Regions from separate parts of the Pseudomonas corni genome, predicted to be linked through region 2. Evidence: predicted binding sites of a transcription regulator. Region 2 holds the regulator's gene; each other region holds the start of a gene.

Region 1 (5,230 bases), on a different contig from region 2:
GAAAGCGGACTGATGTCCACCGCATCGACCTTGAACTGCCCCGGCGCCACGCCTGCATCGAACAGCGCCATGGCGATGGAGTACGGTTCTTCACCGGTTGAGCATGGCAGACTGAGGATACGCAATGGCCTTGCACCGCCCAGCTCCGCCAATCGCGCCAAAGCCAGTTTGCCCAGCGTGGCGAAGGATTCGGGGTAACGAAAAAACCAGGTCTCGGGGACGATCACTGCTTCGATCAGCGCTTGCTGCTCGTCCGCCGAGCCTGCTAGCAATTGCCAATAAGTATCGTTGTCCGCCGAGTGGGAGGCGGTGCAGCGCTGGCGAACGGCACGCTCGATGATCGCCTCGCCCACCGACGCCACGTCCAGGCCGATGCGATCCTTGAGAAACGCGAAGAAACGCGAGTCTTCGCTCATGGCATCGCCTCGAACGCTTCAACACTCAGCGGCTGGGACGGAAACAGCAGTTCACGTACCGGTTCGTTGAGCAGGTCCTGAACGCGGATCCACTGCAACAGACCGATCTCGTCTTCGCGCACTGGCCCCAAGTACGGCGCCTGACGGTTGTCCACGCCGTAATCCTTGAACTCGGCAGCAGCGCAACGCAGGGTGTCGGTGGCCTGCTCCAGAATCAACCCGAGCAGTTGCGCCCCTCGTTCTGCATCCGGCCGGTAATGCACCAGCACCAGACGGGTGCTGGTGCGTGATTGCGCGGGATGACCAAACGTCAGCGCGCTCAGGTCGATAACCGGGATGACCGCGCCGCGATGAGCGAACACACCGGCAACCCAATGTGGCGCCTGGGCGATGGGTTTGAGCGCCAGCCGAGGCAACACTTCGGCCACCTCCACAGCTTCCAGCGCATAACGCTCGGCGCCAATCCGAAACAGCAGAAACAGCTTGTTCTTGGGCAACACGGGCGCCCCGCGTCTGGCTGAGTGCTCGATCATCGATCCGACTCAGACCTTGAATCGCGAAACGCCGCCGCGCAGCCCGATCGCCACCTGGCTTAGCTCGTCGATAGCAAAACTGGCCTGGCGCAGGGATTCCACAGTCTGGCTGCTGGCATCACCCAGCTGCACCAGCGCCTGATTGATTTGTTCGGCGCCAGTGGCCTGAGCCTGCATGCCTTCGTTGACCATCAGCACGCGCGGCGCCAAGGCCTGCACCTGATGGATGATCTGCGAAAGCTGCTCGCCCACTTGGGTCACTTCGAACATACCGCGGCGCACTTCTTCGGAAAACTTGTCCATGCCCATGACGCCTGCGGACACGGCGGATTGAATCTCGCGCACCATTTGTTCGATGTCGTAAGTTGCGACCGCGGTCTGATCGGCCAAGCGACGCACTTCGGTGGCAACCACGGCGAAACCACGGCCGTATTCGCCGGCTTTTTCCGCTTCGATGGCGGCGTTGAGCGACAGCAAGTTGGTCTGATCGGCCACCTTGACGATGGTCACGACCACCTGATTGATGTTGCCCGCCTTCTCATTGAGGATCGCCAGCTTGGAGTTCACCAGGTCTGCGGCGCCCATCACCGAATGCATGGTTTCTTCCATGCGCGCCAGACCTTGCTGGCCGGAGCCTGCGAGAATCGACGCCTGATCAGCGGCGGAGGTGACTTCTGTCATGGTGCGCACCAGATCACGGGAGGTGGCAGCAATTTCCCGGGAAGTCGCGCCAATCTCAGTGGTGGTGGCTGCGGTTTCCGTGGCGGTGGCCTGTTGTTGCTTGGAAGTGGCCGCGATTTCGGTGACCGAAGTGGTGACCTGCACCGAAGAACGCTGCGCCTGGGACACCAGTGCCGCCAGTTCGGCGACCATGTCATTGAAGCCGGTTTGCACTGCACCGAATTCGTCTTTGCGGTCCAGGTTCAAACGGCTGCTCAGATCGCCCGTGCGCATGGTGTCGAGGATGCGCACGATCAACGTCATCGGCGCCAGAATCGTGCGCATCAGCAGCAGCCCGCAGGCGCCTGCCGCAAGCACGGCCACCAACAGGGAAACGCCCATGCTGATCTTGGCGCTCTGCACCGAGGAATGGATGGCCAGGGACGCATCGTCCGCAACTTTCTTGTTCATCAAAATAATGTCATTGAGCTGACGGCGACCGTCAATCCAGACAGGGCTCATGCGCTCTTTGAAGATCTGCCGCGCAGCAATGAAATCGTTGGCCTCGTAGGCACGAAGCGTGTCATCGAGCGCTTTATTGAAGACTTGGTGCAGCTTCTCGAAATTGTCGAAACCGGCCTGATCGGCTGCGTCGAAGATGGTTTTGCGATAGTTGTTCATCTGCGCGTTCAGGCGCGTTTCGAACTCTTGGTACTGATCCCTTTCTTCCTTGGTCAGCGGACGGCCTTCGTCTTCGCCGAGCAGCTCAAGGGTGCGCAGGTAACTTTCGACCCAGGCGCTGCGGGTCAAAGTGCTGTAATAAACGCCGGGAATGGCATCCTCACTCACCGCCTCCGAACTGGACTCAATCGATAACAGCCGGGTGTAAGCCACCACTACCATCAGCAGCATGATGGCGATGATCACAGCAAAGCTCGCCAAAATCCGTTGACGCAACGTCCAGTTCTTCACAGTCAGCCCTCAAGAGTTCAACGCCAGCGGCCACGCCGGGTTCAAGAAGCGGACCGATCAACGGTCCAAAGCGAGCGGGAGTATAGCCCAGCGGCTTACGCACTTACCGGACTGTTTCTGACCTGTTTTGCTGACTTTCCGACACGGATATCAGACGCTTCTGACAAGTTGTCGGCATGAAGGGGAGTTGCTTTAAGAGTGGGTGCGGGGTTTCTGATTCTCGGCCCAGCCCTTGGGACCTAACCGCGATCAACGGCGCAACCCCGTTGGAGCGAGGCTTGCTCGCGAAGCTTTTGATTCTGGCCGCAGGCCGCACACGAATCGGAATGTGCCATCGAACGCTTTTGATTCTGGCCGAGGCCGTAGGAGCGTTGCTTGCTCTGGGCCGCATCCGGACGATCTAGCGCGCAGCGGCAGTAAACCAGTGCATGCGGTGTGTCAGGCGTAAACACGGTTTGCAGGTTTTGGGGCCGCTGCGCAGCCCATCGTCGGCAAGCCAGACTCCTACGCGCTCCGCGCAGAAGCAGATCTGTGGCGCTACCCGTTTTTGATTCTGGCCGCAGGCCGCACACGAATCGGAATGCGCCATCGAACGCTTTTGATTCTGGCCGCAGGCCGTAGGAGCGTTGCTTGCTCGCGATCTGCTGCGCAGCGGCAGTAAACCGGTGCATGCGGTGTGTCAGGCGTAACACGGTCGCTAAGTTTTGACGCCACTTCGCAAGCCCATCGCGAGCAAGTTCACTCCTACAGATTGCGAGCAGCGCGCTTATTGGGCTTGTCGGACCTGGGTCTCCAGTTCGGTCTTGAGCGCAGGATCAAGCTTGAGTTGCTTGGCCAGTTCATCCAGGTAGGCGCGCTCCATGAAATGCTCTTCGTCGACCATCATCACGCTGGCGATGTACATCTCGGCGGCGATCTCCGGCGTTTTTGCTGCGCGGGCCACGTCGGAAGGGTCCAGGGGTTTGTTCAGTTCGGCATGCAGCCAGTGCTGCAATTCCTGATCGCCGGTCAATCGGGTGAATTCGCCTTCAATCAATTCGCGCTCACGGTCATCGACGTGGCCGTCTGCCTTGGCCGCAGCAACCAGGGCGCGGAGGATGGCTTCACTGTGCAGTTCAACCTGCGCGGGTGGCACGCGGTCGATAGTCTGCGGTTCAGTCTGCGGCGCGCTGCCTTGATTGGCCTGCCAGTTGCCATATGCCTTGTAGGCAATTACCCCGAGGGCGGCCAATCCGCCGTAGGTCAGCACCTTGCCGCCCATCTTGCGCGCGCTTTTATTGCCCAGCAGCAGGCCCATTGCCCCCGCGGCTGCCGCGCCGCCACCTGCGCCGGACAAGAAACCGCCAAGATTGCCGCCACCCACTTTGCCAAGCAGATCACTCAGGCCGCCCTGGCCGCCGCTTTTGTTTTGAGATTGACCGGCACCGCCTGCCTTGTTCTGTAGCAGGTCTTGACCGGATTTGAGCAACTGATCCAACAATCCACGGGTATTCATAGGAGTTCTCCTGAGTTGTCGTCGGAAAATTCAACGGCTCGCAGATTAAAACGAACAGCTCATGGGCTGTTCTCAGGAGTGCTTCCAGATGTTGCTATCACGTAATGGCCCTTTGATTAAAACGATATAGACTCATCGCATCCGACAAAAACAAGCGCATAGCCCCGTCGATAAGGCCATTGCGCCAGATTCGTCACTTCACACTGCCCCGACCATAATTTGAAAAAGAGGGAACCCCATGTCAGTGCACAAGACCACGCTGTTAAGCGCTGTAATCACCGCATTGTTCGCCAGCGCCACATTGCAGGCCGCTGAAACGCTCAAGGCTGTCGGCACTGGCGAAGGCCAGCTCGATATCGTGGCGTGGCCGGGTTACATCGAGCGCGGTGAAAGTGACAAGGCGTATGACTGGGTGACGGGCTTCGAAGAAGAAACCGGGTGCAAGGTCAACGTCAAGACCGCCGCCACTTCGGACGAAATGGTCAGCCTGATGACCAAGGGCGGCTATGACCTGGTGACCGCTTCCGGCGACGCTTCGTTACGCTTGATCGCGGGCAAGCGGGTACAGCCCATCGATACCTCGCTGATCCCCAACTGGAAAAACCTCGACCCGCGCCTGGTCGGGGGCCAGTGGTACGTGGTCGACAAGCAAACCTACGGCACGCCGTATCAGTGGGGCCCGAACGTGCTGCTGTACAACACCAATGTGTTCAAAACCCCGCCGGTGAGCTGGAGCGTGGTGTTCGAGCCTCAGGACCTGCCCGACGGCAAGCCCAACAAAGGCCGGGTACAGGCCTATGACGGACCGATCTACATTGCCGACGCGGCGCTCTACCTGAAAACCAAACAGCCTGATTTGAAGATCGAAGACCCGTATCAATTGACTGAAACCCAGTACAAGGCAGTGCTCGATCTGCTGCGCGAACAGCAGCCGTTGATTCACCGTTACTGGCACGACGCGACTGTGCAGATGAGCGACGTGAAGAACGAAGGCGTGGCTGCTTCCAGTTCGTGGGGCTATATGGTCAATGGCCTGCAGGCGGACAAACAGCCGGTGGCTTCGACCATCCCGCAGGAAGGCGCCACGGGCTGGGCGGACACGACTATGTTGCACGCCGACGCCAAACATCCAAATTGCGCCTACAAATGGATGG
Region 2 (5,230 bases):
CCGCGACTTGATCAGCAGACGCAGGTTCGGCCAGACGCGCCAGTGCGGCGAGCAGCTCAGGCGTTGCTGGGGTGACGTCGGTGCGCTCGCGCACTTCGCCAAACATCGCATTGACCGCATCCAGCGCTTCAAGCACCACGTCCATGAGCTCGGAATCGACCCGGCGCTCACCTTTGCGCAGGATGTCGAAGACGTTTTCCGCGATGTGGCAGCATTCAACCAGCTCGTTGAGCTGGAGGAAGCCGGCGCCCCCTTTTACAGTGTGAAAACCGCGAAAAATTGCATTGAGCAAGTCAGCGTCATCCGGTCGGCTTTCCAGCTCGACCAGTTGCTCGGACAGTTGCTCCAGAATCTCGCCGGCCTCAACCAGAAAATCCTGAAGGATTTCTTCATCGGCGCCGAAGCTCATTGGGGGGGTGCTCCTAAAATTAACCGTCAACCGATCCAGGTCATGCGCGAAGTCGTCAGCGGGTGAGCCGTGCGGTCAATCAACAGGCAACAGGCTCACAACGCTTTCTGACTCAGAACCTAGAAACCCAGGCTGGATAGCAGATCGTCTACATCATCCTGACCGGATACGACGTCTTCACGTTTATCGGCATGAATCTGCGGACCTTCACCCTTGGAATGAAGTTTTTCTTGTTCTTTTTGCTGACGGAACAATTCCTGGTCGTGTTCGATGCCGGCAAAGCGGTCGACCTGGCTGGCCATGAGCACCAGCTTGAGCAGATTGCTTTCGACTTCGGTCACCAACTGGGTCACGCGCTTGATCACCTGACCGGTGAGGTCCTGGTAATCCTGAGCCAACAAGATGTTGTTCAGGTGGCCGGCAACCTCGTGGGTTTCCTGCTCGCTGCGTGTCAGGAAACCGTCGACACGTTTAGCCAGATCGCGAAACTCCTCGGCACCGATTTCGCGACGCATGAAGCGGCCCCAATCGGCGCTTAACGCTTTGGCGTCGGCCGTGAGTCCGTTCATCAAGGGGGTGCTTTGCTCCACCAGATCCATGGTGCGGTTGGCCGCGTTTTCGGTCAGCCGGACCACGTACGACAAGCGTTCAGTGGCGTCGGTGATCTGCGACACTTCTTCGGCTTGGGGCATGGTCGGGTCGATCTGGAAGTTGACGATGGCGCTGTGCAGCTCACGCGTCAGCTTGCCGACTTCCTGATACAGGCCGCGATCGCGGGTCTGGTTCAGCTCATGGATCAGTTGCACGGCTTCGCCGAACTTACCTTTTTCAAGGCTTGCGACCAGCTCTTGTGCGTGTTTCTTCAGGGTCGACTCAAAGTCACCCATTGTCGAATCTTTGGAATCCATAGCGCCCTCGCAGCGAACATCAGCTATTGACGCGCTCGAATATCTTCTCGATTTTTTCTTTCAGCACTTGCGCTGTGAAAGGCTTGACCACGTAGCCGTTTACCCCGGCCTGGGCGGCTTCGATGATCTGCTCACGCTTGGCTTCAGCGGTGACCATCAACACCGGCAAGCTGCGCAGGCGCTCGTCGGCACGCACTTGACGCAACAGGTCGATGCCGGACATGCCAGGCATGTTCCAGTCCGTTACCAGAAAGTCAAAAGAGCCACTTTGCAGCATCGGCAATGCGGTTGTGCCGTCATCTGCTTCGGCCGTGTTGGTGAACCCAAGGTCACGCAACAGGTTTTTTATGATCCGCCGCATCGTTGAGAAGTCATCAACGATGAGGATTTTCATGTTCTTGTCCAATTCGACCTCCAAGCAGTCTTTAACGCGTCCAGCACCTGGACGCGCGTTCAATCAAAACCGGTACAGCTCGCTGACCGGGCTGCACGAAACGACGACGGGCTTGGCAAATCAACAGGCATGAACCACGGCGCGACGCACGCGAGGTGCGTCTGCGCTGACCGGCGCAAGCCTTGTCTCTCTTGTTTCCCACGAACGCTCTGCACAGCCGGCTTTACAGGTAACACGAGCCCCAACAGGGTCCGCAGCGCTGCCTGTCAACGCGCTCGCCATTCTCCCAAACGCCCTCGCAAACGAGCTGCGCACTGGCTGTGTAACTGACTGACCCGCGATTCGCTGACACCCAGGACCTCACCGATTTCCTTGAGGTTCAGCTCTTCGTCGTAGTACAGCGCCAACACCAGGCGTTCACGCTCTGGCAGATTGGCAATGGCCTCTGCCAACGCGCTCTGGAAACGTTCATCTTCCAGGTCACGCGACGGCTCGAGCGACTGGCTTGCGCCGTCCTCATGCAGCCCTTCATGTTCGCCGTCCTGTAGCAGGTCGTCGAAACTGAACAGTCGGCTGCCCAAGGTATCGTTCAAAATCCCGTAGTAATCATCGAGACTCAATTGGAGTTCGGCCGCAACCTCGTGATCTTTAGCGTCACGGCCGGTTTTTGCTTCAATTGAGCGAATCGCGTCACTGACCATGCGCGTGTTGCGATGCACCGAACGCGGCGCCCAATCACCCTTGCGCACCTCGTCGAGCATCGCGCCACGGATGCGAATCCCGGCGTAGGTCTCGAAACTTGCGCCTTTGGTGGAGTCGTACTTGGTCGACACTTCGAGCAAGCCAATCATGCCGGCCTGGATCAAATCCTCGACCTGCACGCTCGCTGGCAGACGCGCCAGCAAGTGGTAGGCAATTCGCTTGACCAGAGGCGCATAGCGCTCGATCAGCTCGTATTGGGAATCACGGGATGATTTGCTGTACATGCGATACCCACTTGCTGTCATGACACGGGCCCTGCGCTGGTGTGATGCACCAGACGTTCGACGAAAAATTCCAGATGTCCGCGCGGGTTTGCCGGGAGCGGCCAGGTGTCCACTTTCTGCGCGATGGCCTTGAAGGCCAGCGAGCATTTGGAACGCGGAAACGCCTCGTACACCGCACGTTGTTTCTGCACGGCCTTGCGCACGCATTCGTCATACGGCACGGCGCCGACGTACTGCAGGGCAACGTCCAGGAAACGATCGGTGACCTTGGTCAGTTTGGCGAAAAGATTGCGCCCTTCCTGCGGGCTCTGGGCCATGTTGGCCAGGACCCGAAAACGGTTCATGCCGTAATCGCGATTGAGCAGCTTGATCAGCGCGTAGGCGTCGGTGATGGAAGTCGGCTCGTCGCAGACCACCAGCAACACTTCCTGAGCGGCGCGCACGAAGCTCACCACTGACTCACCGATCCCGGCGGCGGTGTCGATCACCAGCACGTCGAGGTTGTCGCCGATGTCGCTGAAGGCCTGAATCAGACCGGCATGCTGCGCGGGCGTCAGATGAACCATGCTCTGAGTGCCGGACGCTGCCGGCACGATGCGAATGCCGCCCGGGCCTTGCAGCAGGACGTCACGCAGCTCGCATCGACCTTCGATGACGTCGGCCAGGGTGCGTTTCGGGGTAAGTCCCAGCAGCACGTCGACGTTGGCCAGACCCAGATCGGCGTCCAGCAACATGACGCGGCGTCCAAGCTCGGCCAGCGCCAGTGAAAGGTTCACTGACACGTTCGTCTTGCCTACGCCACCTTTGCCACCGGTCACTGCGATAACCTGTACGGGATGCATGCTGCCCATGTTAATTGTTTACCTTGTCTTGCTTAGACCTAAGCCACATGTCGGGCTGCACGTTTGTTGTTTGAACAATGCCTGGCAGACCATCGAAGTGGGTATATTCCCGTGTCATATTCTTCACCTAACCCACACGCTTGCCTGGGTTGTGGTAAAGATCCGCAAACATATCAGCCATCGCTTCCTCGCTAGGCTCTTCCTGCATCTGCACGCTGACCGCTCGACTCACCAACTGGTGCCGACGCGGCAAATGCAGATCATCCGGTATCCGTGGACCATCGGTAAGATAGGCCACAGGCAGCTCGTGACTGATCGCCAGACTCAACACCTCACCGAGGCTGGCTGTTTCGTCCAGCTTGGTCAGGATGCACCCGGCCAGACCGCAACGTTTGTAACTGTGATAAGCCGCTGACAGGACCTGCTTCTGGCTGGTTGTCGCCAGTACCAGATAGTTGCGCGACTTGATGCCGCGCCCTGCCAGACTTTCAAGCTGCATACGCAGGGCCGGATCGCTGGCTTGAAGGCCTGCGGTATCGATCAGCACCACGCGCTTGCGCAGTAACGGTTCCAGCGCCTGAGCCAGGGATTGCCCCGGATCGACGTGGGTCACCGGTACATTCAAAATGCGTCCCAGGGTTTTCAGTTGTTCCTGAGCACCGATCCGGAAACTGTCCATGCTCACCAGCGCAATATTCTGCGCGCCGTATTTGAGTACGTAGCGCGCTGCAAGCTTGGCCAGCGTAGTGGTTTTGCCCATGCCGGCAGGGCCGACCATGGCAATCACACCGCCCTCTTCGAGCGGCTCGACATCCGGCGTTGCGATCATACGCGCCAGATGGGCCAGCAGCATGCGCCAGGCGTGTTGTTGATCATCGGTATTCGGCACCATCGCCAGCAAGTCGCGAGACAACGGACCCGACAGGCCGACGCGTTGCAGGCGGCGCCACAAATTGGCCTGGGACGGACGACTGCCTTGCAGCTGGTTCCACGCCAGGGAGCCAAGCTGAACTTCCAGCAGCTCGCGCAGGCCATTCAATTCCGAGCGCATCGAATCGTAGGCCCGCTGGCCCATCGCAGGTTCGGCCAGCGCTGCGCGTTCGGCACGGTCCGCCGCGACGGCTGCATGGACCGACGGGCGGAACGGTTCGTCCAGCGTCGGCTCGATGTGCTTCTGGTCATCGCTCGACGGCAGGCCGGTGAACAGCTGGCGGTTGGACGAGGTGTCCGATTCGGTTCGGGTGCTAAGTTCAGCCTGGGCGGAGACGATGCGCGATTGCGTCTTGCGCAGTTCGTCTTCGAGCTCAATGTTGGGGACACGCGGCGCCAGCGCCGACAGCTTGTAGTCGAGCGCGGCAGTCAGTTCCACGCCGCCAGCGATCCGCCGGTTACCGATGATGGCCGCTTCGGCGCCCAATTCATCTCGAACCAGTTTCATGGCTTGTCTCATGTCGGCGGCGAAAAAACGCTTAACTTGCATGACTCACTACCTCAGCCGTTAGGCCCGACAGTCGCTACGATGGTGACTTGCTTGTTGTCAGGAATTTCCTGATACGCCAACACATGCAGGTTCGGTACAGCCAGACGTCCAAACCGCGACAACATGGCGCGAACTGGACCTGCAACCAACAAAATAACCGGCTGGCCCTGCATCTCCTGACGCTGTGCTGCTTCGATCAACGAGCGTTGCA
Region 3 (5,230 bases), on a different contig from region 2:
TCGTCAGAACTGGCGCATCGAAAAGATCCAAGGCGAGCGCGCTGCCCGTGCCGCCAAGCGTGAAACGCTGACCCTGGAATCGCTGGAAGGCGGCGATCTTGGCCCCGAGCAAACAGGGCTGGTGATCGCGCACTTCGGCGTACAGGTGGAAGTCGAGGCGCAGGAAGGCGAGCTGAGCGGACAGGTTTTCCGCTGTCATTTGCGGGCGAACCTGCCAGCGCTGGTGACCGGGGACCGTGTGGTCTGGCGCGCTGGCAATCAGGGCATCGGCGTAATCGTTGCGCAACTCCCTCGTACTACCGAGCTGTGCCGTCCGGACAGCCGCGGCCAACTCAAGCCGGTGGCTGCCAACGTCGACCTGATCGTGATTGTGTTCGCGCCGATGCCTGAGCCTCATGCCAACCTGATCGACCGTTATCTGGTGGCCGCCGAGCATGCGGGCATTCACCCGCTGCTGTTGCTGAACAAATTCGACCTGATCGATGATCAAAACGCCCCGGCGCTGAATGCGCTGTTGGCGGTTTATCGAACGCTGGGTTATCCGGTGCTGGAAGTGTCGGCGCATCACGGCGACGGTATGCAGCAGTTGCAGGCGCAGCTGGATGGGCACATCAGCGTGTTCGTCGGTCAGTCAGGCGTAGGCAAATCGTCGCTGGTCAACAGCCTGCTGCCGGAAGTCGGCACCCGCGTCGGGCCGCTCTCGGAGCTGTCCGGTCAGGGCACGCACACCACGACCACCGCCCGATTGTTCCACTTTCCCAATGGCGGCGATCTGATCGACTCGCCAGGTATTCGTGAGTTCGGCCTGGGCCACGTGAGCCGCGCTGATGTCGAAGCGGGCTTCATCGAGTTCAACGACCTGATCGGCACTTGCCGCTTCCGGGATTGCAAGCATGATCGCGAGCCAGGCTGTGCGCTGCTCAAGGCGCTGGACGAGGGCCGCGTGCAGCAACAGCGCATGAACAGCTATCGCTCGATCATCGCCAGCTTGCCGGAAAGTAGTCACTGATCGACGCCAAACTGTAGGAGCGCGCTTGCCCGCGATGGCGTCAGCATGTCCGTCATAGATGGTGCCTGACACACCTCAATCGCGGGCAAGCGCGCTCCTACAGTAAGAAAACAAAAAACGCCGCGATCATCGCGGCGTTTTTTATTGTCCACAAACCTAGTTTTTGGTCTCTTCAACCTTCAGCGTGCCCTGCTCGAAGATATTCAGCTTTTGCCGAATCTCATGGGGCTGGGCGTAGGCTTGTGGATCGACAGCGGGCGTGGAAATCGAAGCGCCAGGCTTGGCGTCAGGAGTTGGCGCTTTGGGCGCATCCGGCGTTTGAGGCGCCTCACCTACGTTTTGCGAGCCTTCAATCTTCTGCTGCGCCTTCTTGGTCATGACCACGATATCGATCCGACGGTTGATCGGGTTTGTCGGATGCTCTTTGTCATAGAGCGCCGATGAGGCATAACCCACGACGCGCGCCACCTGAGTATCCGGATAACCACCGGCCACCAACGCACGACGTGCGGCATTGGCGCGGCCAGCCGACAACTCCCAGTTGCCAAAACCGTTGTTCCCCACATAGGGCGTTGCATCGGTGTGACCACTGACGCTGATTTTGTTGGGCACCGCTTTAATGGTGTCGGCCATGGCCAGCAGGATGTCTTCGAAATATGGTTTCAGGCGTGCGCTGCCAATGTCGAACATGGGCCGGTTGTCAGCATCCATGATCTGGATCCGCAAGCCATCCTGCGTGATCTCGAACAAAATCTGGTCTTTGAATTTCTGCAGCTGCGGGTTTTCGTTGACCTTGTTTTGCAGCTCTTGCAGCAGCAATTCAAGGCGCTCCTGCTCAACTTGCTCGGCCTGCTGAGCTGCGGCGTCCTGGGTGTCTGCCTCGATTGGCACGCTGTCGGGCGCTGGCGTGGACTTGACCTCCGGATTCAGCGTCTGGTCGGGGGACATTTCGGGCGAGCCGCCCAAATCGATAACGTAGGGCGAGCCACTGTCGGAAAACCCGACCGGGTCCTTGAAATAACCGGCAATCGCAATCAACTGCTCCGGGGTAGCCGACGACATCAGCCAAAGCACCAGAAAAAAAGCCATCATCGCTGTCGCAAAGTCAGCGAAGGCGATTTTCCAGGCGCCGCCGTGGTGGCCGCCGCCGTAGCGCTTGACGCGCTTGATTATGATCGGCTGATTATTTTCCATGGATCAACGACCGCGAACAGCTTGTTCCAGCTCGCTGAAGCTGGGGCGATGCATTGGATACAGAACCTTGCGGCCAAACTCCACCGCCAGCGAAGGCGGCACGCCTGAGGCCGACGCAACCAGCGACGCCTTGATCGATTCGAAGACGTTCATCTCTTCTTTGGCATCGTGGGCCAGGGAAGTGGCCAGCGGGCCGAAGAAACCGTAAGCGGCGAGAATACCGAAGAAGGTACCGACCAGGGCTGCACCCACGTGCATACCGATAGCAGCCTTGTCGCCCGACCCCAGCGATGCCATGGTCACAACGATACCCAGTACCGCGGCGACAATACCGAAACCAGGCATGGCATCGGCCACACCGGTGACCGCGTGGGAGGGATGTTCCAGCTCTTCTTTCATGCTCAACAGCTCCATGTCGAACAAGCCTTCAAGCTCGTGCGGGGCCATGTTGCCGGAGGACATGATGCGCAAGTAATCGCAGATGAAGGCGATCATGCGCGTGTCTTTCAGGACGCTCGGGTACTTGGTGAAGATCGGGCTGTTCTCTGGCTCTTCAAGGTCCCCTTCAATCGCCATCATGCCTTCGCGGCGGCTCTTGTTGAGGATCTCGTAGATCAGTCCCAGGACCTCCAGATAGAAGGCGTGGGTAAAGCGCGTCCCGAACATCTTCAGGGATTTTTTGATGACGAGCATGGTCATGTAGCCAGGGTTGGCTTGCAAGAACGCACCCAATGCAGCGCCGCCGATGATCATCACCTCGAAAGGCTGAATCAGCGCAGCGATCTGGCCGTGGGACAAGACGTATCCGCCGAGTACACTCGCGAAAACGACGATGATGCCGATAATTTTTGCCATAGATAATGAATACTTACTGAGTCGGGTTCATGGTCATGTTTCGCAGGAGTGTCAAAACTCTTGTTCTACATATCGGCCTTCCTGCGCCAGACTGTAGGCAAGCAGAGCGAAAAAACCCCCGTGATAGACATCACGTGGGGTTTAGCGCGAGGGCCAGCATGATGCCAGTATTGGACTTCCTTCAAAACCACCCAGCCGTACGGGATTCCTGAATGCAACCGGAAACATCGTCACCACGGCCCGTCCCCAAGACGCTCGATGCCTGGATCAAGCAACTCGATGGCATTGCGTTGCCGGTGCCTGCGGCCGCGCACGCAAAAGTGCGTGCGGGCCTGAATGACAGTCGTCGTTCTATTCGCGATATCGCTGAAATGATGCAGGCAAGCCCGGCACTGGTCTTGAGTGTGATGCGCGAAGCCAATCATCAAAGCAGCGGCGGCTTTGCAGAACCTGCCGAGAGCCTGGAAGTGGCGATCAATCGGCTAGGTCTGGCGCGTACTGAAACATTGCTCGCCCGGCTGCCCGCTGTGGATGAGCGGGATATCCCTCCCGCCCTGCGGCAGCTGCAAATGATCAGCCAGCACGCTACGCAGCAAGCCACTGGCTTGTTCGCCAATCAACTGGCCCGGCTGTGGCAGGACATTCATCTGGGCAGCTTGCTGTTTCTGTCTCCGCTTTGGCCGATGGCTCTCGCACATCCTAAATTGCTCGAAGAGTGGGAGCTGCGGGTCATTCACAAGGGCGAATGCGCGAAAAAGACTGAAAAGGCGTTGTTTGGCATTCGCTTGATCGTGCTGTGCAGGGCGCTGGCTGAACATTGGCATCTGCCGATGTGGGTCATGCGCGGCTATCAACTGTTGATCAGCGAGCAGCGCAATCTGGTGAAGGTGCTGCGTATTGCCCATGAAAATGAAGATCCGCTCATACAACAGCAGCGTCTGGATACAGACCTGCCCCTGCAACGCTGGCTGAATCAGCCTGCCAATACCATTTTGCTGGCAAACGGGCTGGCTCTCTCGGCGCAATACGCCTGGAACAGCCCCCATAACGTGCGCTGGGAGTTGTTGACCAGCCTGTATCTGCAACAACCGTTGGCGAGCGTTCAACAACAAGTCCACCAAAACGCTGCGAGCAGTGCGCGATCCCACGCAGGCGCCGGCGTCTGGCATCCGGTTGAAGCGCTGCTGTGGCCATGGGAAGCCCGGCGCGGCCACAAAGGCATGCTGCCGGCACCAGCGCCTTCCACCGAGGCGCTACAAGACTGGCGCAAGCAATGTGCCCAACTGCTGAAAGAGCCTAGCCCATTCACTAACGCCATGAATCTGACCTCGTTCGCCCGGGATGCGCTGCTCGCCTGTGGCATGCAGCGGGTGATGCTGTTGATGATCGACCGCAAAGTCGATGCCCTGCGCGTCCATCAAACTGCCGGACTGGACAAGTCCGCCGCCTCCCTGCTGATACCGATCCAAGACAGCACCGTCCTGCAACGTTTGCTGGCCCAGGCAACCCAACTGCGCCTGACGTCCGCCAATAACGCACAGTTCTCGGCGCTGCTGCCCGCCAGCCTGCGGGGCCAGTTCAGCGGGGAAAACCTGTTGATCCGCTCGCTGGCCAGTAATGGCCGGGTAGTGATGTTGTTGGTAGCCGATCAAGGGGGCGGACTGCTGTCAGAAATTTCCGTGCAGGCATTCGGAAAAACGTCGCAATGCATTGAGAAAGCGCTGACGACGTTTAGCCATCGCAATACATGACGCCTGAGCTACAATTCGCCTCTTTTGACGATCTGGAGACCTCTACATGTCTGCCTTTTCAAGCTTGCCGCTGGTGATTGAACCCAGCGAACTCCAGGCACGGCTTGGTGCTTCAGAGCTGATTCTCGTGGACCTGACCAGCAGCGCCCGCTATGAGGCCGGGCACATTCCCGGCGCGCGCTTTGTTGATCCCAAACGCACACAACTGGGCCAGCCTCCGGCTCCCGGCCTGCTGCCTACCCTTGCGCAACTACAGGCGCTGTTCGGTGAACTGGGCCATAACCCAAATGCGGTTTACGTGGTCTACGACGACGAGGGCGGCGGTTGGGCCGGGCGTTTCATCTGGTTGCTCGATGTGATCGGTCATCACCAATATCACTATCTCGATGGCGGCCTGCTCGCCTGGGAAGCTGAAGGTTTG
Region 4 (5,230 bases), on a different contig from region 2:
TGTAATGTCGCCTTTCATGATCGGGGTCCTGTCGATGAAGTCACATATAGAGCGCAAGTTTGAGCGCCGCCTATAACTCTGTCAAACCTAAGTTATTGAATAATAAGTGAAATTAAATAAGAATAAGAATGTTTGTGTTCCGCATCCGAACGCTAAGCGATTGAATTAAAGGCATAAAAAAACCGGACGCAAGGTCCGGTTCTTCGAAATTCGGTAGATCAGGCAGCTGAAAATTCTGCGGGATAGGCCAGCGCTGCATGGCTCACTTGCAGCTCAGTCAGGGTTTCACGCACCACTTGCTTGGCAAGGCAGGCACATTTACCACATTTACTGGCTACATTCAGCGTTTCGCGAACCTCGCGATAGCTGCAGCATCCTTCCATGATCGCTTCGCGGATTTGTCCGTCAGTAACACCTTGGCAGAGGCAGACATACATAAATAAAGGACCGTCGCTGAGTGATTTGCTCAATGCGATGGATACTAATGTTAATGAGAATGCTTGTCAAAACTACTTCCTGCCTCACGTGTGAAGCCCGATGAGTGGTTACGACGCCCCCACGATAGAAACAAAAAACCGGCCATATCGGCCGGTTCTCGGGATGCGTGCAAACTCAGTCGTTAAAGTCTTCCCAGCCGCCCATCTCTTTCCAGCGATTTACGATGCCGCAGAACAGCTCAGCGGTCTTCTCTGTGTCGTAGCGCGCTGAGTGAGCCTCGCGACCGTCGAAATCCACGTCAGCAGCCTGGCAGGCTTTCGCCAATACTGTTTGACCATAAGCCAGGCCAGCAAGCGTTGCGGTATCAAAGCTTGAGAAGGGGTGAAACGGATTGCGCTTCATGTCCAGACGCGCAACTGCCGCGTTGAGAAAACCCAAATCAAAACTGGCATTGTGGCCAACCAGGATCGCGCGCTTGCAGCCGTTGGCTTTCAACGCTTTGCGCACGCCACGGAAGATATCAGTCAGCGCAGTTTCTTCACTGACAGCCATGCGCAGTGGGTGATCGAGCTTGATACCGGTGAACTCAAGCGCTGCTGCTTCAATGTTCGCGCCTACGAACGGCTCTACCCGGAAAAAGTAGGTGTGTTCAGGGAACACGAAACCTTTCTCGTCCATGCCGATGGTCACTGCGGCGATTTCCAGCAGGGCGTCGGTGGCCGAGTTGAAGCCGCCGGTTTCTACATCAACGACAACGGGCAGGTAACCGCGAAAGCGGGCCGCCATAGGGTGCCTGGAACCTGTACCGCCGCCAGAGCCTTCCTGATCGTCGTCGTATTGGTCTTCACTCACGCGTGTTCCTCCAGCAGGCGCCAGCGCAGTTTTTCACCGGCGCGCAGCGGGATAACAGAAAGCTCGCCAAATGGCAGGCTGGTTGGCGCAGTCCACTCTTCACGAACCAGGGTAATGGTGTCGGTGTTGACCGGCAGACCGTAAAACGCCGGCCCGTTGCGGCTCGCGAAGCCTTCGAGCTTGTCCAGCGCATTGCGCTGTTCGAACGCTTCGGCGTACAGCTCGATCGCGGCAAACGCGGTATAGCAACCGGCGCAGCCACAGGCGGCTTCTTTGGCATGCTGAGCATGGGGCGCAGAATCGGTGCCCAGAAAGAACTTGCTGCTGCCGCTGGTTGCGGCATCGAGCAGTGCAATCTGATGCGTGTTGCGCTTTAGGATCGGCAAGCAATAGAAGTGCGGGCGAATACCGCCCACCAGCATGTGATTGCGGTTGTAGAGCAAATGGTGCGCCGTGATCGTCGCTCCCACGTTGGCCGACGCCTCATTGACGAAGTGCACAGCCTCGGCCGTGGTGATGTGTTCAAACACCACTTTCAGCGTTGGTAATAGCTCGACGACACGGCGCAGATGCTCATCAATGAAGATCTTTTCGCGGTCGAACACGTCGATGTCACCGCGTGTGACCTCGCCATGGACCAACAGCGGCATGCCGACTTCGGCCATGGCTTCAAGCGTCGGCAGAATCTTGTCGATACTGGTGACGCCGGAGTCGGAGTTGGTGGTCGCACCGGCCGGGTAAAGCTTGGCGGCGTACACGAAGCCACTGGCCTTGGCAGCGCGAATGTCTTGCGGCTGGGTCAGGTCGGTCAAATAAAGCACCATCAGGGGCTCAAAGCGGCTGCCTGCGGGGCGTGCAGCCAAGATGCGCTGACGATACGCGTCGGCCTCCTCGGCGTTGCGTACCGGAGGAACCAGGTTTGGCATGATGATGGCGCGGCTAAAGGTGCGAGCAACGTCCGCGACAGTGTGTGGCAAAACAGCGCCATCTCGAAGATGGATGTGCCAGTCGTCGGGGCGCAGGAGGGTCAGGCGGTCGGACATTGGGGATTCCAGGCGGGTCAAACTCGCTGGGAATGCTACCGGAAAAGACTCATCCAGGCACTCGCTATCAAGTTTTACAGGAACGAACCGATAGCCCCCGTGTAAGCAATAAATTTTGAAACGCGAAAAAATCTTTGTGGAGCCTCCCGTGCGCCAGCGATATCTAGCCCTGCTCAGCGTGTTTGCCAGCCTGCCGGCCATGGCGATCACTTTCCAGACGCGTCTGGAAAATATTGAGTGGAAGGTAGAAGGCGATCAGTTCGAATGCCGTCTGACTCAGCCGATTACCGACTTTGGAGCTGGTGAGTTCGTGCGGCGTGCTGGCGAGCAGGCGACCTTTCGGCTCAAAGCCACCGGTTATGCGCTCGGGGCAGGGTCCGCCACGTTGCTGGCAGCAGCCGCGCCATGGCAGCCGGGTCGAGGCGACCTGAATCTGGGCGCCGTGAAAGTGATCAACGGTCAAATTCCCTTCAACACTTCCCAGGCTCAGGCGGGCAGGTTGATCAGCGGCTTGATGGACGGGCGCAGTCCGGTAATCAGGCATTTCGCGCGGGACGGTGGCGGCGCCATGGAGGTCCGACTACTGCCAGTGAAATTCAGCAAAGCCTTCAGCGATTTTCAGATATGCACCACAAAGCTGTTGCCGATGAACTACGAGCAAGTAAAACAGGCTGAAATCGGCTTCCCAGGCGGCGGGATCGACCTCGATACAGCGGGCAAGGCGAAGCTGGATGTCGTGGTGGCGTATATGAAGGCCGATCCCACAGTGAATCGTGTCGAACTGGACGGTCACTCGGACAACAGCGGCAACCGTCTCACCAACCGTGATTTGTCGCGGCGTCGCGCCCTGGCCGTGATGGACTATCTCAAAGCTCAAGGTATCCCCGAAGAGCAAGTCACTCTGCGTTTTCACGGCGAGCGATATCCGCTGGTACCTAATACCAACAACGCCAATCGCGCCCGTAACAGGCGGGTGAACCTCCATCTTGAACGCGTTGCGCCGGACAACAGGCCTGCGCCCGTTGCATCTGCGGGAAGCACTGGCGCCACTTCCTGATCGCCAAACACACGTCGTATTGTCGATACGTTTTGTCGCTTCGTCGTCACAAGCTGTCGCGAGACTGTAAATCCACGGGTTTGAACGGTAGAATCGTCGGTTTTCCGTACAACGCGTTGGAGTGATGGCATGGCGGACGTAAACAAGGTAGTTCTCGCGTATTCCGGAGGCCTGGATACTTCGGTAATCCTCAAGTGGCTGCAGGATACGTACAACTGCGAAGTGGTGACCTTCACAGCCGACCTCGGTCAGGGTGAAGAAGTCGAGCCAGCGCGTGCCAAGGCACAAGCCATGGGCGTCAAGGAAATCTACATCGACGACCTGCGTGAAGAATTCGTGCGCGACTTCGTGTTTCCAATGTTTCGCGCCAACACTGTCTACGAAGGCGAGTACCTGCTCGGTACGTCCATTGCCCGTCCGTTGATCGCCAAGCGTCTGATCGAGATCGCCAACGAAACTGGCGCTGATGCCATTTCCCACGGCGCGACCGGCAAAGGAAACGATCAAGTTCGCTTTGAATTGGGCGCCTATGCCCTCAAGCCAGGCGTGAAAGTTATCGCTCCATGGCGTGAGTGGGACTTGCTCTCTCGTGAAAAACTGATGGATTACGCTGAAAAGCATTCGATCCCGATCGAGCGTCACGGCAAGAAAAAATCTCCGTACTCCATGGACGCCAATCTGCTGCACATCTCCTACGAAGGTGGCGTGCTGGAAGATACCTGGACCGAGCACGAAGAAGACATGTGGCGTTGGACCAAATCCCCTGAAAACGCGCCCAACACCCCGACTTATCTCGAACTGACCTACCGTAACGGCGATATCGTTGCGCTGGACGGCGTCGAAATGACCCCGGCAACGGTTCTCGCCACTCTCAACCGGATTGGCGGCGAGAATGGTATCGGTCGTCTGGACATCGTTGAAAACCGTTATGTGGGCATGAAGTCTCGCGGTTGCTACGAAACCCCGGGCGGGACCATTATGCTGCGCGCGCACCGTGCCATCGAGTCGATCACGCTTGATCGGGAAGTCGCTCACCTGAAAGACGAGTTGATGCCCAAGTACGCGAGCATGATCTATACCGGTTACTGGTGGAGCCCTGAGCGTTTGATGATGCAACAGATGATCGATGCTTCTCAGGCTCACGTTAATGGTGTGGTTCGCCTGAAGTTGTATAAAGGGAACGTCATCGTGACCGGCCGCAAGTCCGACGATTCGTTGTTCGATGCCAACATCGCTACATTCGAAGAAGATGGTGGTGCCTACAACCAGGCCGACGCAGCAGGCTTCATTAAACTCAACGCACTGCGCATGCGGATTGCCGCGAACAAGAATCGCAAATTGTTCTAAGCCGCTGCTACCGAACAGAGAGCAGCCTCAATAGAGGCTGCTTTTTTTGCGCCTGGCAATAAATGCCTTGTGAAGCTCCAGGTCTGTCAGCGCTTAGCTGCAGGCTTTTTTTCGCGCAGCTTGTTGTTGGGGGCATAGTCGGCTTTGCTTTCATGAACCGTATCTGAGGCCGAGGATAGATGCCATTTCAGTATCGCGATAACATCGTCCGAACATTTGCCGTGCCGCTTCATAAGCGTGGTCAATTTCTTTTCGAATTCAAGCTCTGCAATCAGCTCGTCTTCTTTTTTTAGAATCTCCAGCTGAGCTATCTGGATCTTCAAGGCATCTTCCAAATCATGGAACTGTTTTAGTCGAGACATAGTATTTCCGTTATTTGTTGTAGTGATGATTTCAGTACAGCAGGGTGACGTTCGTTTTACGTAACGGCGGGTTTCAGGTAACTCTAGTCTTTTTTTCTCAACATCGTCCCGTTGCTCCTTTCAGAAAATAA

Evidence for each region. Region 2 encodes FliA, which starts transcription of late flagellar genes. Its sites were predicted from a motif close to CTAAAGTTTNNNNNNNNNNNGCCGNTAA; they were not measured.
Region 1: a site for FliA is predicted at 2,750-2,777, ahead of ACWKV9_RS19355 (methyl-accepting chemotaxis protein). Genes of this name have one in related genera too.
Region 3: a site for FliA is predicted at 3,128-3,155, ahead of motA (flagellar motor stator protein MotA). Genes of this name have one in related genera too.
Region 4: a site for FliA is predicted at 2,400-2,427, ahead of ACWKV9_RS01795 (flagellar protein MotY). Genes of this name have one in related genera too.

What each region holds. Positions count from the first base shown of each region.
Region 1 covers NZ_JBSKHW010000013.1:5,300-10,529, reverse strand. The annotation lists gene ACWKV9_RS19365 (CheR family methyltransferase) at 1-416, opposite strand, end outside; gene ACWKV9_RS19360 (chemotaxis protein CheW) at 413-949, opposite strand; gene ACWKV9_RS19355 (methyl-accepting chemotaxis protein) at 959-2,581, opposite strand; gene ACWKV9_RS19350 (tellurite resistance TerB family protein) at 3,348-4,076, opposite strand; gene ydcS (putative ABC transporter substrate-binding protein YdcS) at 4,315-5,230, shown strand, end outside.
Region 2 covers NZ_JBSKHW010000011.1:127,029-132,258, reverse strand. The annotation lists gene ACWKV9_RS17825 (chemotaxis protein CheA) at 1-409, opposite strand, end outside; gene ACWKV9_RS17820 (protein phosphatase CheZ) at 529-1,317, opposite strand; gene ACWKV9_RS17815 (chemotaxis response regulator CheY) at 1,337-1,711, opposite strand; gene fliA (RNA polymerase sigma factor FliA) at 1,978-2,718, opposite strand; gene fleN (flagellar synthesis regulator FleN) at 2,715-3,548, opposite strand; gene flhF (flagellar biosynthesis GTPase FlhF) at 3,667-5,019, opposite strand; gene flhA (flagellar biosynthesis protein FlhA) at 5,031-5,230, opposite strand, start outside.
Region 3 covers NZ_JBSKHW010000006.1:25,700-30,929, reverse strand. The annotation lists gene rsgA (small ribosomal subunit biogenesis GTPase RsgA) at 1-1,009, shown strand, start outside; gene motB (flagellar motor protein MotB) at 1,166-2,203, opposite strand; gene motA (flagellar motor stator protein MotA) at 2,207-3,058, opposite strand; gene ACWKV9_RS11460 (HDOD domain-containing protein) at 3,271-4,809, shown strand; gene rhdA (thiosulfate sulfurtransferase) at 4,856-5,230, shown strand, end outside.
Region 4 covers NZ_JBSKHW010000001.1:407,461-412,690, forward strand. The annotation lists gene bfr (bacterioferritin) at 1-18, opposite strand, end outside; gene ACWKV9_RS01780 (bacterioferritin-associated ferredoxin) at 219-437, opposite strand; gene rnt (ribonuclease T) at 613-1,290, opposite strand; gene pyrC (dihydroorotase) at 1,287-2,333, opposite strand; gene ACWKV9_RS01795 (flagellar protein MotY) at 2,482-3,390, shown strand; gene ACWKV9_RS01800 (argininosuccinate synthase) at 3,520-4,737, shown strand; gene ACWKV9_RS01805 (hypothetical protein) at 4,824-5,099, opposite strand.